Regions from separate parts of the Streptomyces sp. NPDC052773 genome, predicted to be linked through region 2. Evidence: riboswitches for the same ligand, from Rfam matches in the RefSeq annotation. Region 2 holds a riboswitch; each other region holds the start of a gene.
What was found. A riboswitch is a leader RNA that binds a small molecule or an ion and turns the genes downstream of it on or off. The one in region 2 is predicted to bind cyclic di-AMP.
Positions count from the first base shown of each region.

Region 1 (5,249 bases), on a different contig from region 2:
TCCTCGATGCCCTTGGCCAGGCGCTCCGGGTTGGTGACGAACAGGTCGTCGCCGACGAGCTGGACCTTGTCACCGAGCTGGGCGGTAATGGTCTTCCAGCCCTCCCAGTCGTCCTCGAACAGCGGGTCCTCGATGGAGACCAGCGGGTAGGCGTCGACCAGCTCGGCGTAGTACTCGGTCATCTCGGCGGCCGAGCGGTTCTTGCCCTCGAAGACGTAGGAGCCGTCCTTGTAGAACTCGGACGCGGCCACGTCGAGGGCGAGGGCGATCTGCTCGCCGGGGGTGTAGCCGGCCTCCTTGATGGCCTCGAGGATGAGGTCCAGGGCCTCGCGGTTGGAGCCGAGGTTCGGGGCGAAGCCGCCCTCGTCGCCGAGGCCGGTGGACAGGCCGCGGTTCTTCAGCACCTTCTTGAGGGTGTGGTAGACCTCGGCGCCCCAGCGCAGGGCCTCGGAGAAGGACTCCGCACCGATCGGGGCGATCATGAACTCCTGGATGTCCACGTTGGAGTCGGCGTGCGAGCCGCCGTTCAGGATGTTCATCATCGGCACCGGGAGCAGGTGCGCGTTGGGGCCGCCCAGGTAGCGGAAGAGCGGCAGGTCGCTGGCCTCGGAGGCGGCGTGCGCGACGGCGAGCGAGACGCCGAGGATGGCGTTGGCGCCGAGCGAGCCCTTGTTGTCGGTGGCGTCCAGGTCGAACATGGCCTGGTCGATCAGGCGCTGCTCGGTGGCGTCGTACCCGACCAGCTCCGGGCCGATCTGCTCGATGACGGCCAGGACGGCCTTCTCGACACCCTTGCCGAGGTAGCGGTTCGAGTCGCCGTCGCGCAGCTCGATGGCCTCGAAGGCGCCCGTGGAGGCGCCGGACGGGACGGCGGCACGACCCGTGCTGCCGTCGTCGAGGCCGACCTCGACCTCGACCGTGGGGTTGCCTCGGGAGTCCAGGATTTCCCGGGCTACGACGACGTCGATGGACGGCACGAGCATCTCCTTCGTGGATGTGACGCGGTTGGCAGAACCGCGGGTGTGGCTCTGCGAGACGAGCCTAACCGGCTCCGGGGGATCGGCCAGCCGACCGCCCACCCCGTGGACGGAACCGAGAGTAAATTGTTTCCGAACGGAACAAAGACCGTTTCGGAAAATCCGCCGTCTCGGGCGGGGCGGGCGGGCGGCGGACACGGCAGGCGGGCGCCGCGAACACATGGGCGGCCAGGCGGCGGACGCGCGGCCGGACATGACCCCGCCCCGGCGCGTACGGGGGAGACGCGCCGGGGCGGGGAGTCTGCGGACGTGCCGCTGCTCTCTTCTTACTTGAGGTGCAGCTGCTGGCCCGGGTAGATGACGTCGGCGTCGTCGACGATGTCCTTGTTCAGCTCGAACAGCTTCTGCCAGCCGCCCTTGACGTCGTGCTCCTCGGCGATCGTGCTGAGGGTGTCGCCCTTGACGACCTTGTACTCGCCGTCGCCCTTCTCGACCTTCTTGCCGGTCGGGGTGGTGACGGTCTTCTCGGCCTTCTGGGCCGGCTCGGCGGCCGGGCGCTCGGCGGAGCGGGAGGCCGGCTGCTCCTCGGTCTCGCGGGCGGCGGTGGAGCCGGTGCTCTCGGCGGAGCCGCCGTTGTACGGAGCGCTGGAGAGGTTGACGCCGCAGTGCGGCCACGCGCCCTTGCCCTGGCCCGCGAGGACCTTCTCGGCGATGGCGATCTGCTGCTCCTTGGTGGCCTGGTCGGCCGTGGCGGCGTACTGGGTGCCGCCGTACGCGGCCCAGGTGGAGGCGGAGAACTGCAGGCCGCCGTAGTAGCCGTTGCCGGTGTTGATGGACCAGTTGCCGCCGGACTCGCACTGGGCGACGGCGTCCCACTCGGCGGCGGTGGCGGCGGAGGCGTTGCCGGCCGCCATCAGCGGGCCGGCGACGGCGGCGCCGGCGACACCGGCGATGGCGATGGCGCGGGTGGCCTTGGACGGACGACGGTGCTTGCCCTTGCTGGAAAACAGCATGGATCGATCCCCTCACCGACGCCTACGAGGTGAGCTGTCGGGTTCGGGCCGGTTGAGTTGCCCGGCCGCGGCTCTCGCGAGCTGCGGCTTCACCCCAAGCCGGTTCCGGTGTCGAGTCTCCTCAACGGCCGGGCCCGGCACTTACCTTGGGTCCCCCGCTCCTGCCTACGGCGCTTGAAGCGACGACTGTTCCCGGGCGCCGCTGGCAGGATTCGGCGTTGCGGCAGCCGGGGCTCGCGGTGACGAGCGGCTTTGACCGTAGCCACGCGATCAGCGGAATTTCAAAGACGATCAGGGCTTCTGAGACCTATCTCTCACCATGTTTATAACGGACATTCACCGCGAACCGTATGCTGAAGTCCCGCTACTTTTCTCCCGGTTCAACCCCGACCTCGAGGGTCTGACCGGGGAGGATGAGGTCGGGGTCGGCGCCGACCGTCGCCTTGTTCTCGGCGTAGAGCGCGGACCATCCGCCCTGCAGGTCAAGGGAGTCGGCGATGCCCCAGAGGCTGTCGCCGGAGCGGACCGTGTAGGTGCCGTCGGCCGCGTCGCGGGCGGCGGCGGAGTCACGGGAGGCGTGCCGCCCGGAGGGCTCGGTCGTACGACTGTCGGCGGCCTCCTCCTCGGCGCTGTCACCGCGGTGGCGCCCAGTGCCGGTGGAGCCGCTTTCGCCGGTGCCCGAAGAAGGGGCGTTCTGGCCGGACTTGTCCGACTCGTCGTTCTTGGTGGTGGCCGAAGGAGAGTCACCCTCTCCCCGTGCGTCACCCGACGACGCACCGTCGGTGGCGGCGGGGGACGGCGAAGTCGTGCCAGAACCGGACGATTCGGCATCTTCCGAGGCGCCGGCACCACCGGAAGACAGGGAGGAATCGGAGGATTCGGCCGTTTCCGAGGATCCAGAGTTTTCCGACGAGTCGGACAAGCCGGACTCGGGGCTCGTCGAGGAGTCGTCGGCGTCCGGCGTGGCCGTCGCACCCGACGCGGCGTCAGCCGCGAGACCGGTGTCGACACCGGGCGACGCGGAGTCGCCGTCGAGGCCGGCGAGCAGACCGCAGGTGGGCCAGGCCGCCACGCCCTCGGCGGCCAGGATTCTCTCGGCCACGGCTATCTGCTGCGAACGGCTGGCCACGTCGGGGCTCTCCGCGTAGTCGAGGCCGCCGTACTTCACCCAGTTCTCCTGGGATATCTGCAGACCGCCGTAGTAGCCGTTGCCGTTGTCCGCGCTCCAGGAGCCGCCGCTCTCGCACTCCGCGACCCTGTCCCATGTGGCTCCGCCGGCGGCGCTCGCGCTGGTCGCGCCGAGGAGCGGGATGGCGATGGCGGAACCGGTCACTCCGGCCGCGACGATGAGGGCCGGGGCCTGGCGGGGGCGACGGTGACGACCGTTCCCGGAGAGCATGCGGGGACCTTTCGCGAGACAACGGTGAAGCGCGGCACCGCTGCTGTGACGCTCGGCGCCGCGTTGATGGGTGAACGTATAGGCAGACGATCACTTGTCACAAGTTAATGCCGCACAGATCACGTGAAGATCACAGAGGTGAGGGTGTGTCACCTTTACGGCGGGGCAGGCTCGCTGGTCGCGCCGGGAACCGCGGGCGCAGCCGCGCGCGTCCTCACCGCTCGGGGGTGAACTCCACCGGCAGCGTACGCAGTCCGCGCATGATGAGGCCGCCGCGCCAGCGCAGCTCCGCGGGGTCGACGGCCAGGCGCAGATCCGGGAGGCGGGTGAGGAGGGTGGCGAGCGCGGTCTGGCCCTCCAGCCGGGCCAGCGGGGCGCCCAGGCAGTAGTGGATGCCGTGCCCGTAGCCCAGGTGCTGGTTGTCGCGGCGGGCGAGGTCCAGGGTGTCGGGGTCGGCGAACCGGGCGGGGTCGCGGTCGGCGGCGGCGAGCACGACGAGGACCGGGTCGCCGGGGGCGATGTCCTGTCCGCCGATGGTGAGCGGCTGGGTGGCGAAGCGCCAGGTGGCCAGCTCCACCGGGCCGTCGTAGCGCAGGAGTTCCTCGACCCCGGTCTCCAACAGGCCGCGCTCGCCGGCCGCCAGGGAGCGCTGGAGGCGCTCGCGCTGTTCCGGGTGGGTGAGCAGGGCGTAGGTGCCGTTGCCGATGAGGTTGACCGTGGTCTCGAAACCGGCGAACAGCAGGATGAACGCCATCGCCGCCGCCTCGTTCTCGGTCAGGTGCTCACCGTGGTCGGAGGCGCGGATGAGACCCGAGATCAGGTCCTCGCCGGGGGCGGGTTCGGCGGGCAGGGCCTCCCGCTTGCGGTGGATGAGGTCGGCGAGATAGCCGCGCATCTTCTTCACCGAGCGCGCCACGCCGCCCCGCGGGCCGCCGCCGTGCCGGATCATCATGCCCGCCCAGTCCCGGAAGTCGTCCTGGTCCTCGCGCGGTACGCCCAGCATGTCGCAAATGGCGTAGATGGGCAGCGGGAAGGCGAACTCGTGGATGAGGTCGGCGGAGCCGGTGCGGGCGAACCGGTCGATGAGGTGGTCGGTCAGCTCCTGCACACGCGGCGCGAACTCCGCGACGCGCCGGGGCGTGAACGCTTTGGAAACCAGGCGGCGCAGCCGGGTGTGGTCCGGCGGGTCGATGTTGAGCAGATGCGTCATCAGCTCCGCCTTGCGCTCCCCCGGGATGCCCGTCTTGCCCTTGGCGTGCGCGGGCTCGTCGTGGTGCGCGGGGTTCTTCGACAGCCGCTGGTCGGCGAGCGCCTGCTTGGCGTCGGCGTACCGGGTGACCAGCCAGGCCTCCACCCCGCTGGGCAGCCGGGTCCGGTGCACGGGGGCGTGCTCACGGAGCCAGGCGTACGCGGGGTAGGGGTCGGTGGCGAACTCCCAGGTGAAGAGCGCGGGGGCGGGGGTCGGGGGGTGGGGCTGGTCGGTCACGCCGTCGACGGTATCCGGAGGCGGGGGGTGCCCTCACCCTGAGGTCATGCGGACCTCTTGGGGGTGTGGTGATTGCGGATCTCCACGTTGCAGTCGGTGACCCGCGAGTGGTCGCCCGCGCCGCGGCCTCCGCGCGCTGCCTGGCGAGGGCCTGGCACACCGCGCAGTCCGGTCGTGCGGCCGGCGGGTCCAGGGGCAGGCCGAGGTCCATCGGCCGCCCCTGGAGGGTCACGGCCTCCCCCCTCGGGCGGTCGAGAGGTCCTGGTGCCGTGGTGCTCGCCGATACTCCTCGTACAGCGCGTCGGCGGCCGGGCACTTCAGGTCGGCGTTGACGCCGTGCTCGTCCGTGGCCGTGCAGGTCTCACAGTCGAGGC
Region 1 covers NZ_JBITZX010000003.1:466,924-472,172, reverse strand. Annotated here, with positions in the region: gene eno (phosphopyruvate hydratase) at 1-977, opposite strand, end outside; gene ACIG0D_RS10100 (transglycosylase family protein) at 1,304-1,990, opposite strand; cyclic di-AMP (ydaO/yuaA leader) riboswitch at 1,995-2,173, opposite strand; gene ACIG0D_RS10095 (transglycosylase family protein) at 2,355-3,389, opposite strand; gene ACIG0D_RS10090 (cytochrome P450) at 3,604-4,875, opposite strand; gene ACIG0D_RS10085 (hypothetical protein) at 5,104-5,249, opposite strand, start outside.
Region 1: another riboswitch for cyclic di-AMP. It lies ahead of ACIG0D_RS10100 (transglycosylase family protein); the one in region 2 lies ahead of ACIG0D_RS17390 (M23 family metallopeptidase).

Region 2 (5,249 bases):
GGTCGTGGTGTGCCGGGCGGTGCTGTCGGGGGTGCGGCCGTCGAAGGCCGAGGCGCTGCGCGGTGGCTGGCTGCCGGAGGTGATGCTCTGGACGGCGGTGGCGCTGGTCACGGCGGCGGCGGTCACGGCCGTGGTGGTGGCGTTGCGGGCCCGGGGCGGCTGGTGGCCCGCGCGGGCCGTCGGCGCGGCGGCGCTGAGCCTGCTCGCCGGAACCCTCACGGCGACGGCACTCACCGCGGCCGAGGGCTGTGTGCCCGGTCTGACCACGCTGTGGGCCGGCTGCGAGCCGCGACCGGGGCCCGTGTGGGACCTGACCCGGTTGATGCTGCTGCCCCGGCTGTCGGCCCTGGCCGTACCCGCCGCCGCGCTGACGGTGCCGGTCGTGCTCGCGCTGCGGGCGCTGCCGCCGCTGCCGCCCCGGGTCCGGAGGCGGCGCCTGGCGCTGCGGCGGGCGTACGTCGTCGTGGCCTGCCTGGCACCGGTGCTGCTGCTCAGCGGCCAGCGGGAGCTGGAGGCGTTCGCGGACCCGTCGACCGCGCAGGGCAGGCAGGGCGCCCAGGCGCGGGAGAAGGCGCGGCAGCGGGAGCGGCTGCGGGACTGGCTGGAGCGGGGCGGCCAGACCGCGATGAACGCGTACGCGGCCGACTACCGCGCCCTGCGGGACGCGCTGGCCCGGCATCCGCCCGCGCGGGGTTATCCCCAGGATGTGTACGCCCCGGTGTGCGCCTTCTGGTCCGTGGACGGGGCACAGGCCGCGCGCCTGCCCGCTCCGCCGGTCGACGTCCCCGAGGCGGCCGACTGGGCGGCGATCGCCGAACTCGCCCAGCGCGGCGGCGGCATCTGCCGCAGCGGCCTGGCCGCCGGATCGGACCCGGTCACCGAGCGCGGCCTCAGCGAGCTGGCCACGGCGGCGGACCGGTACATGGCGCTGTCGCTGGCGCTGTACGACGTCCTCCGTCCCGGAGGGAAGGGGAAGGAGGGGGCGGGCTCGTGACCGGGCGTGCTGACCGGGCGCGGTGACGGTCCGCGGGTCGGGTCAGCTCAGCAGATGGCGGTTCGGCGCCTGGGCCGTCTCGGCGTACTCGGGGAGCACCACGACGTCCACGCCCCGCGCCGTGAGCGCCCCGACGCCGTCGGCGTCCGCCACGAAGGTGTCGGGCTCCCGCCACGCCGTGACGACCCTGCGGACGCCGGCGTCCAGGATCAGACCGGCGCAGGGGCGGGGCCGGGAGGCGCGGCGGGTGCAGGGCTCCAGGCTGCTGTAGACGGTGGCGGTGGGCAGCCGCGGGTCCGCGGGGTCGATCTTCGCCAGGGCGGCCTCCTCCGCGTGGACGACCGGGTCGTCGCCCTCCCGGGAGTGGCCGCGGGCTAGTTCCGTGCCGTCCGCGGCGACGACGATCGCGCCGACGCTGAAGGCGGACGCGGAGGGCGGGCACTGCGCCGCCAGGGCGCAGGCCTGGGCCAGCCAGTGGTGGTCCGCGGCCACCGCCGTCGTGCCCGTGCCGGGAGCGGTCGGCTGGTAGCGCACCAGGACCACGTCACCGACCGGGCGGGTCTCCACCAGACGCAGCCGGCCCGGCTGGTAGGGGCCGGGGCCGAACAGACGGGGCGCCTCCGGATCGCCGACGAAGAGGGGCGCGAGGGCGAGCTGGAGCTCGTCTGCCAGGCCCTGCTGGAGGAGTTGGGTGTGGACCGTCCCGCCGCCCTCGACCATCAGCCGCCGTACGCCGCGGACGTCGTGCAGGTCCGCGAGGACCGTGCGCCAGTCCCAGTCGCCGTCCAGCGGCACGACGTACGCCGTGTCCGTGATGCCCGACGCCCGCAGGCGTTCCGCGCCCTCCGGGGTGGTGTAGACGATCTTCTCCCCGCCGGTGTGCCAGAACCGCGCCTGCGGGTCCAGGTCGCCCGAGCCGCTGACCGTGACCTTCAGCGGGTACTCCGGCTTCCCGGCCGCCGTCCGGGCCGCGCGGCGCTCGGCGGAGTAGACCAGCAGCCGAGGGTTGTCGGCGCGGATCGTGCCGGCGCCCACCAGGATCGCGTCGACGGACGCGCGGACCTCGTCGACCCGGTCGAAGTCGGCGGGGCCGGACAGCAGCAGACGCTCGGGGCCGGTGTCGTCCAGACAGCCGTCCAGGGAGACGGCGGCGGAGAGCAGGACGTACGGGTAGGGCATCGGCGCACCCATCTGGAGACGGCGGGATCCTGGTTCGCTTTCCAGGGAAACTACCTCTGGCGCGAGGGGTCCCGCGCATGGCGTACACTGGTGTCAACGACGCGGGGTGGAGCAGCTCGGTAGCTCGCTGGGCTCATAACCCAGAGGTCGCAGGTTCAAATCCTGTCCCCGCTACTGAAGGCTCAGGGCCGGAATCCATGAAGATGGGTTCCGGCCCTGAGTGTTTTCGGCGGCCCTGCTCGCCGTACGGCGGCCCTCCGCTGTCACCGGGAGTAAACGAGCAACCCCACTCCGCATAACATCTGAGTCACCATCAAAAACGAGAACGCTGCTGAAGTGATTCTGAGTGAGGGTCAACTCGCCCGGTTTTCGCCGCTCGTGGGCACTACGTCCACCCGGCGAACCGTAATGATCAAGCGGAACGGCTTGGAAATCACCCCCTGGTTCTATTAACGTCCGATAACGCAGCGCGGTCGTCCCAGCCGTCACAAGAGGCGGCTCCGTGCGCACGCGCCGAATCCCGTGAGGGAACCGGGGAACCACCACCTTGGGGTGAATCGGGCGTAAGGGGTCGAGTCCACACGCGGCTGAAAACCGCTCAGGGCACGGCTTGTTTACGCGCGTAGGAGACCTTCCTGCTCCGAACCCGTCAGCTAACCCGGTAGGCGAGAAGGAAGGAAAGGAGTACGCCCACGTGGCGTCCAACCGGCCTGCCCCCGGGGCCCCGTTCGTGCCCGGCCAGCGCACCGCCGACCCCGCCGACACCTTCGTGTACGGCGATCAGCGCACCGACGAGGGCCCGTGGGAGGAATGGAACCCCACTGCGGAATCCATTCGCCCCGTACGCGGCCGGCATCGCGTCACCAAGCAGCGCGGCGGACTCGCCCGCAGCTCCACCGTCCTGGGCGTCGGTGTCATAGCCGCCGTCGGCGCGGGCGGCATGGCCACCGCGCAGACCGGCAAGCCGCCGGTGTCCATCTCGATGCCCGACCTGCCGAACGTCGGCTCGCTCATCTCCGACGACACCGAGGCCGAGGCCCCCGAGGCCGCCGCCACCCCGCTCAGCAGCATCGGGGTCACCGCCGCCGACTCCGGGCAGGGCACCACCGACGCCGGCGAGGCGCTGCGCGCCCGCATCATGGCGCAGGCCGAGCAGCAGCAGGACCAGGTCGAGTCCAAGGCCGCCGCCGAGGCGCTGGCCGCCGCCGAGAAGGAGGCCGCCGAGGCCGCCGCCAAGGCGGAGAAGGAGGCGGAGGCCAAGGCCGCCGCCGCGAAGAAGGCCGCCGAGGAAGAGGCCCGCAAGAAGGCCGAGGCGGAGCGCCTGGCCGAGCTGGCCAAGCAGTACACGCTGCCGACCTCCTCCTACGTCCTCACCGCCAGCTACGGCCAGGCCGGCGCCATGTGGTCCTCCGGCTACCACACCGGCCTCGACTTCGCCGCGCCCACCGGCACCCTCATCAAGGCCGTGCACTCCGGCACCATCACCGAAGCCGGCTGGGACGGGCCGTACGGCTACAAGACCGTCCTCACCCTGGAGGACGGCACCGAGATCCTCTACGCCCACCAGTCGTCGATCGGCGTCAGCGTGGGCCAGAAGGTCACCACGGGCGAGGTCATCGGCCGCGTGGGCGCCACGGGCAACGTCAGCGGCGCGCATCTGCACATGGAGGTCCACACCGGGGCCGGTGGCGCGCTCGACCCGATGGCCTGGCTGCGGAGCAAGGGCCTCACGCCCTGAGCGGACGCCCGCTCCCTCTCCTTCTTTCTCTTCCGAACCCCGGTTCCTCTTCCGGTCCCCGGCGGTCCTGACGGCAACCCCCCGACGTCAGGGCTGCCGGTCGGCATGCCGACCGGTCACGTCCGGTACGGGTTGTAGGCCGGGTACGGCGCCGGGTGCGCGGTGTGCGGCGTCCGCTGCACGGGATGCGGCGGGCGGTACTGCGGGTACGGCGGCCGGTGCCCCGGGTACGGACCCGCGGGGCCCGGCATCGGCCACGGCATCATCACCGGCACCGGCGGGGCCGTCACGCGCGCCGCGTACTCCAGCGCCGGGCGGGCCACCTCGCGGCGCCGCCACAGCTCGTGCAGCAGCTCCCGCTCCCGCAGGACGAAGTCCGCGCCGGCCCGGCCGCTGCGCCCCCGGTGCCGCAGGAACGCCAGCGACGTCGCGTACGACTCGTACTCGGTGACCGCGCGGGCCGCCGGTTTGCCGAGGTGGTGCCGGGCGTAGTCGCGGGCCAGGTGGCGGGCGCGCATCGAGCCGAGCGCGAAGGGCTCCGCCGGGCCCAGCCAGCCGGCGGCCACATACGCGGGCAGCTCGTCGCGCACGGTGCGCAGCTCCCGCTGCCGGGTCCAGATCACGAGCCAGGTCAGCAGCCCGAACGCGGGCACCATGAACGCGGCGTACACCGCGAGGAACGCGTAGCCGCCGAAGCTCGCCGAGCCGTTCCACAGCGCGTGCATGCCCATCGCGAGCAGCAGGCCGCACGGCGGCAGCAGCAGGCGGCGCATCCGCTGGCGGGGCCCGGACAGGGCGGCGATACCGAAGCCGATGCCGGTGAAGACGGTGAACAGGGGATGCGCGAACGGGGACATCACGACGCGCACGAAGAAGGTGGCGGCGGTGACGGAGGCGATGCCGCTGTCGCCGGAGAGCTGGTCGGTGCCGAAGGCGGTGCCGAGGTAGAGGATGTTCTCGGTGAACGCGAACCCGGTCGCGGTCACCCCGGCTATGACCACGCCGTCGACGATCCCGGTGAAGTCCCGCCTGCGGAAGAGGAAGAGCAGCAGGATCGCGGCGGCCTTCGCGGACTCCTCCACGACCGGCGCTATCACGGTCGCCCCGAGGGTGTCCGCGCCGGCCGGGTCGGCGGTCGCCGTCGCTATCCACTGGGTCGCGAAACTGTTGGCGACGATCGCGATCAGCGCCGCGGCGCAGGCACCCCAGGCGAACGCGAAGATCAGGTTCCGCCAGGGGCCCGGCTCCACCCGGTCCAGCCAGCGGAACGCGGCTATGAGGAGCGGGACGGGCAGGACCGCCAGGCCCAGACCGACCAGGAACCCCTCGGTGCCGGTC
Region 2 covers NZ_JBITZX010000007.1:19,539-24,787, reverse strand. Annotated here, with positions in the region: gene ACIG0D_RS17405 (M48 family metalloprotease) at 1-994, shown strand, start outside; gene ACIG0D_RS17400 (dihydrofolate reductase family protein) at 1,037-2,173, opposite strand; tRNA gene ACIG0D_RS17395 (tRNA-Met) at 2,274-2,347, shown strand; cyclic di-AMP (ydaO/yuaA leader) riboswitch at 2,675-2,856, shown strand; gene ACIG0D_RS17390 (M23 family metallopeptidase) at 2,868-3,911, shown strand; gene ACIG0D_RS17385 (PrsW family intramembrane metalloprotease) at 4,028-5,249, opposite strand, start outside.

Region 3 (5,249 bases), on a different contig from region 2:
GATCCGGGCCAGGCGCTCACCGCCGGGGTCCGCGCCGAAGGCCGCGGGCCGCAGGGCGCGGAGCCCGGAGCTCAGGGAACGGGAAGCGGCCACGGTACCTCCAGGTGGAGTCGGTGAGGCCTTCCATTATGGTCCGCCCCACCGACAACGGGTCGGCCCGGCCGGACGAGGGCCCGGTACCGACTCGTGTACTGACTCGCTGTTCAGTACGGCGCGCTTCGGGGATGCCGGTTACGGGCCGTTAGGGTGACCGGATGGCGAGAGTGCGGTTGAGCGTGGAACAGCGGCGGGAGGAGCTGCTGCGGGCCGCGGTGGAGCAGATCGAGGCGCGGGGCCTGGCGGCGGTACGGATCGCGGACGTGGCCTCGGCGCTCGGGGTGAGCAACGCGCTGGTCCTGTATCACTTCTCGACGAAGGAGAAGCTGGTCGCCGCCGCGTTCGCGTACGCCGCCGAGGACGATCTGGCCCGGCTGCGCGCGCTGCTCGGCCGCCGTACCACCGCGCTGCGCCGGCTCCGCGCGGCCCTGCGGTGGTACGCCCCCACGCGTCGGGACAAGGGCTGGCGGCTGTGGATCGAGGGCTGGGCGGCGGCGCTGCGCGAGCCCGCGCTGCGGGAGGTCACCCGGGACCTCGACCGGCGGTGGAAGGCGGCCCTGACCGAGGTCGTCGCCGAGGGCGTGGCCGCGGGCGAGTTCCACTGCCCGGACCCCGAGGCCACCGCGCTGCGCCTCACCGCCCTGCTCGACGGGCTCGCCATACAGCTCACGTCGTACGGCGGCACGGTCTCCCGTACACGGGCCCAGCAGTGGGTGGACGAGGCGCTGGCCCGGGAGTTGGGGCTGCCGCAGGGCCAGGGCGCCCGGCGGCCCGGACCGGCCGGGGGACGCGGGGCGCCGTAGGGGCGGGCACGACCCGCCGGTGGACGCGAGGGCAGGTCCCGGGCCCGGCACCGGACCGGCTACCGCGCCAACGGTCCGGTTACCGCGTCAACGGACCGTCATGCGGCTGACGTCGGCGCCCCGGCACCCCGTCACCCCTGCGACATCGACGCCGCGGTACCCCGCCCCCCGACCGGCAGCCGCCCCGCCCTGACGCCACCTCATGTCACCTCACGCCACCGACGCGATCCGCATCTTGATGTCGTCCGGCGACAGGGTGCCCTTCGCGGTGACATGGTCGCCGGAGGATTCGCCGCGCAGGCGGCGGCCGATCCAGGGCACCAGGTACTCGCGGGCCCAGTGCACGTCGTCCCGGCGGACCTCGAGGGTGCCGCGCGGCGGCAGCGGGGGCCACGGCTGCTCGGGGTCGGCGGGGACGGGCAGGCCGAGGACCTGGCCGGCGCGCAGGGCCACGCGGGTGTGCCCCTCGGGGGAGAGGTGGAGGCGGTCGTGGTCCCAGGCCCGGCGGTCCTGAATGGATTTCAGGGACCACAGGTCGAGTACGGGGCAGCCGTACCGGTCGGCGATGGCCCGCACATGCCCGTTGTACGTCGCGATCTTGCCGCGGAGGTGCTTGAGCAGCGGCACGCCCCGGGTGTCGAAGCCGGTGGTGACGAGCACGGTGCCCGCGGCGGCGGTCAGCGCGGCGACCGCCCGCTCGAACCGCTCGGCGACTTCGTCGGGGTCGGTGCCGGGCCGGATGATGTCGTTGCCGCCGGCGCAGAACGAGACCAGGTCGGGCGCCAGTTCGATGGCCCGCGGCACCTGGTCCGCCACGATCTGGTCGAGCAGCTTTCCGCGCACGGCGAGGTTGGTGTACCGGAAGTCGCCCTCGGGCCGCCGGTCCGCGAGCAGTACCGCGAACCTGTCGGCCCAGCCGACGAACGCCCCGTCGGGGCCGGGGTCGCCGACGCCCTCGGTGAAGCTGTCCCCCACCGCCACGTACGACCCGATCACTGATCTGCTGTCATTCTTCGAATCGTCTGCCACAACGGCCCATGATTCACCTTTGAATGTGACTTACGCGACCGTAGGCAGGGGTTGACGGGCGGTGAGATAAGCCACTCTTCAAGGATTGGTCAACTACGGAATAAGCCACCACCGGAACGTCGCCGAAACGCGCGGGAGCCCGGCACACACCGAAGGCCGGACCCGGGGATCGGGGTCCGGCCATCGGCGGCGCGTGTACGCCGGGGTCAGGAACCGGCGCGGCGGGGAGGCGTCAGAGGGAGACGCCCTTCGAGCGGAGGTAGGCCACCGGGTCCACGTCCGAGCCGTAGTCCGGAGTGGTGCGGATCTCGAAGTGCAGGTGCGGGCCGGTCGAGTTGCCGGTGGAGCCGGAGAGGCCGACCTGCTGGCCGGCGGTCACGGACTGGCCGGCCGACACCGACAGCGAGGACAGGTGGGCGTACTGGGCGTAGTAGCCGTCGGCGAGCTTGATGACGACCTGGTTGCCGTACGCGCCGGCCCAGCCGGCGGAGACGACGGTGCCCGCGCCGACGGCCTTGAGCGAGGTGCCGGTGGGGACGACGAAGTCGACACCGGTGTGGTAGCCGCTGGACCACATGCTGCCCGCGACCTTGTAGGCGGTGCCGACGCCGGCGCCCGCGACCGGGGCGGTGTGGGTGGCGGAGGTGGTGGTCTGGGCGGCGGTGGAGGCCTGCGCGGACGAGGAATCGGCCGGCTTGGAGGACGACGGGGTCGACGCCGAGGACTGGGCCGACTCCGACGACTCGGACGCCTTCGACGAGCCGGACGACTTCTGCGCCGACTGCTGCGGCTGTCCCTGGGAGGACTGCGACGGCTTCGACTCCTCCGCGGGGGAGCTCTCCGGCGCGGTCGCGGTGGCCTTCTCGCCGAGGGAGAGCTTCAGGCCGGGGTGGATCAGCGACGGGTCCTCGCCGACGACGGCGCGGTTGTCGGCGTAGAGCTTCTGCCAGCCGCCGTCGACCTTCTGGTCCTCGGCGATCTTCGAGAGGCAGTCGCCGGACTTCACGGTGTAGAACCGCACCCCGGAGTTCTTCTCGGCGGCCTTCTTCTCCGGTGCCTGCTGCACGGAGGCGACGGACGGGGCCTTCTCGGAAACGGACTGCGGGGTGGCGGCGTAGGCGCCGGCGGCCCCCATCAGGGGCAGCGCGAGCGCGGCGCCACCGGTGCCGGCGACGGCGATGGAACGGGTGAAGCGCTGGGTCTTCGGACGGCGGTGCTTACCCTTCGCGGGCATGGCGAATTCCTCTCCGGCGCCTGCGAGGTGAGCTGTCGGGTGCGGACTGGAGATGCCCGGCCGCGTCGAGACGCGGCTTTACCCCAAGCCTGTTCCGAGGACCGGAACAGGCGGTGAACCTGTGGGTCCCCCGCTCCTGCCGTGCACGGGTGGGTTGGCGCGGGCACCAGGCGGCGGCAGGATTCGGCGTTCCGCCTGGATCGGTGTGGAACGTAAGCGACCTGGACGCACGGGGACAAGCGAAAGGTTGCGCTCTGGTCCTTTTCGATCTCTTCCGCCCCGGAATTCACGGTCACACTGCGTCGATTACGGAGCCTTCCTTTTCCGCGAACGCCCTTGAAAACCGCCTGAATTACGTGAACATGACCGACGACTCACGGTCACGGATATGAGCCTGCTCACGTGACACCGCTCCAGAACTCTTTATTCCAGAGCGAGTTACGACCAAGGCTGCAATTCGGACAGATCGCTCAGATACGACGGAGCCGGAGAACCGTCGCATCGAGGTCACCTCTCAGTCCGAGGCGCACACCGTGATGCAGCAGCACACCACCTCGGTGCACTTCGCCCGTTTCACGGCATTCGTACGACGCTGTCGGGTCGAGGCCGCGCAGCCGCAGCGCCGGTACGGGTTCCCCGTGATGCTGGGCCTGGAGCCAGGCGAGCACGACCGCCTCCTCCCCGAGGACGTACTGGACGGCGCTCAGCCCGCCGCCCGGAGGCCGCAGGCGGTACAGGTCGCCGCGCTGGACCAGCGGCCGGATCTCCTTGTAGAGGTCCACCCAGTCGCGCGCTTCCGCCAGCTCCTCGTCGCTCCAGCGGGTGAGGTCGCCGCCGACGCCGAGCACCCCGGCCATGGCGCTGACGAAGCGGAAGCGCAGCGAGCTGACCCGGCCGTTGAGCTGGGTGTTGGGGCTGTCCGTGACCCAGGCGGCCATCACGCGCGCGGGGTGGATCTGGCTGAAGCCGTGCTGGATGGCGAGGCGGTCGAGGGGATCGGTGTTGTCGGAGGTCCACACCTGGTCGGTGCGGCTGAGCACGCCGAGGTCGATCCGGCCGCCGCCGCCCGAGCAGGACTCGAAGGCGACACCGGGGTGAGCCGCGCGCAGCCGGTCCAGCAGGGCGTACACCGCCCGCACGTGGTCGGTCCACAGCCGCTGCGGATAGGGCTCGCCGGGCCAGCCCGCGTCGGTGAAGCAACGGTTGAAGTCCCACTTCACATAGTCGATGGGGGCACTGGAGAGCAGCGTGTGCAGCTGCTCCCACAGATACTCCTGGACATCCTCCCGAGCCAGGTTCAGTACGAGCTGATTGCGGAATTCCGTCCGCTTTCGTCCCGTCTGGTGCTGCACCCAGTCCGGGTGGGCCCGGTACAGCTCGCTGTCCGGGTTGACCATCTCCGGCTCGACCCAGATCCCGAACTGCATTCCGAGGGCGTGCACCTCTTCGGCGAGCGGCTTGAGACCGGCCGGGAAGCGGTCCGGGTTGGGCGTCCAGTCGCCCAGGCCCGCGCGGTCGCTGGTGCGGGCGCCGAACCAGCCGTCGTCGACGACGAACAGCTCGACGCCGATCTCCGCGGCCCGCCGGGCGAGCGCGCGCTGCCCGTCCTCCGAGATGTCGAAGCCCGTGGCCTCCCAGGAGTTGAACAGCACCGGCCGGTCCCGGTCCGCGTCGGGGATGACATGGGCGCGCTGGTAGGCATGCCAGGCGCGGCTCGCGCCGCCGAAGCCCTCGTCGCTCCACAGACCGGCGAAGACGGGTGTGGTGAAGGACTCCCCCGCCGCGAGCCGCGTCAGCCCCGAGTCGTCGTGTCCGGCGCCGCCGGTGATCTGCACGCGCGCGTCGGGCAGCAGGGCAACGGCGATCCGCCAGGAGCCGGACCAGCCGAGCGCGCAGCCGTAGACCTCGCCGCGCTCCTCCGTCGCGTCGGTGTCCAGGGCGACCCAGGGCAGGTGCTGGTGCCCGGTGTGGCCGCGGCGGCTGCCGATGACCTGCTCGCCGTAGGTGAGCGGCGCGGTGGTCAGCCGGGACTCCGCGGCCCACCGGCCGTGCAGGTGGGACAGCCGCCAGCCGTCGCGCTCGGGCAG
Region 3 covers NZ_JBITZX010000002.1:76,192-81,440, forward strand. Annotated here, with positions in the region: gene ACIG0D_RS05465 (MBL fold metallo-hydrolase) at 1-93, opposite strand, end outside; gene ACIG0D_RS05470 (TetR/AcrR family transcriptional regulator) at 255-899, shown strand; gene ACIG0D_RS05475 (SGNH/GDSL hydrolase family protein) at 1,110-1,895, opposite strand; gene ACIG0D_RS05480 (peptidoglycan DD-metalloendopeptidase family protein) at 2,161-3,162, opposite strand; cyclic di-AMP (ydaO/yuaA leader) riboswitch at 3,167-3,332, opposite strand; gene ACIG0D_RS05485 (alpha-galactosidase) at 3,633-5,249, opposite strand, start outside.
Region 3: another riboswitch for cyclic di-AMP. It lies ahead of ACIG0D_RS05480 (peptidoglycan DD-metalloendopeptidase family protein); the one in region 2 lies ahead of ACIG0D_RS17390 (M23 family metallopeptidase).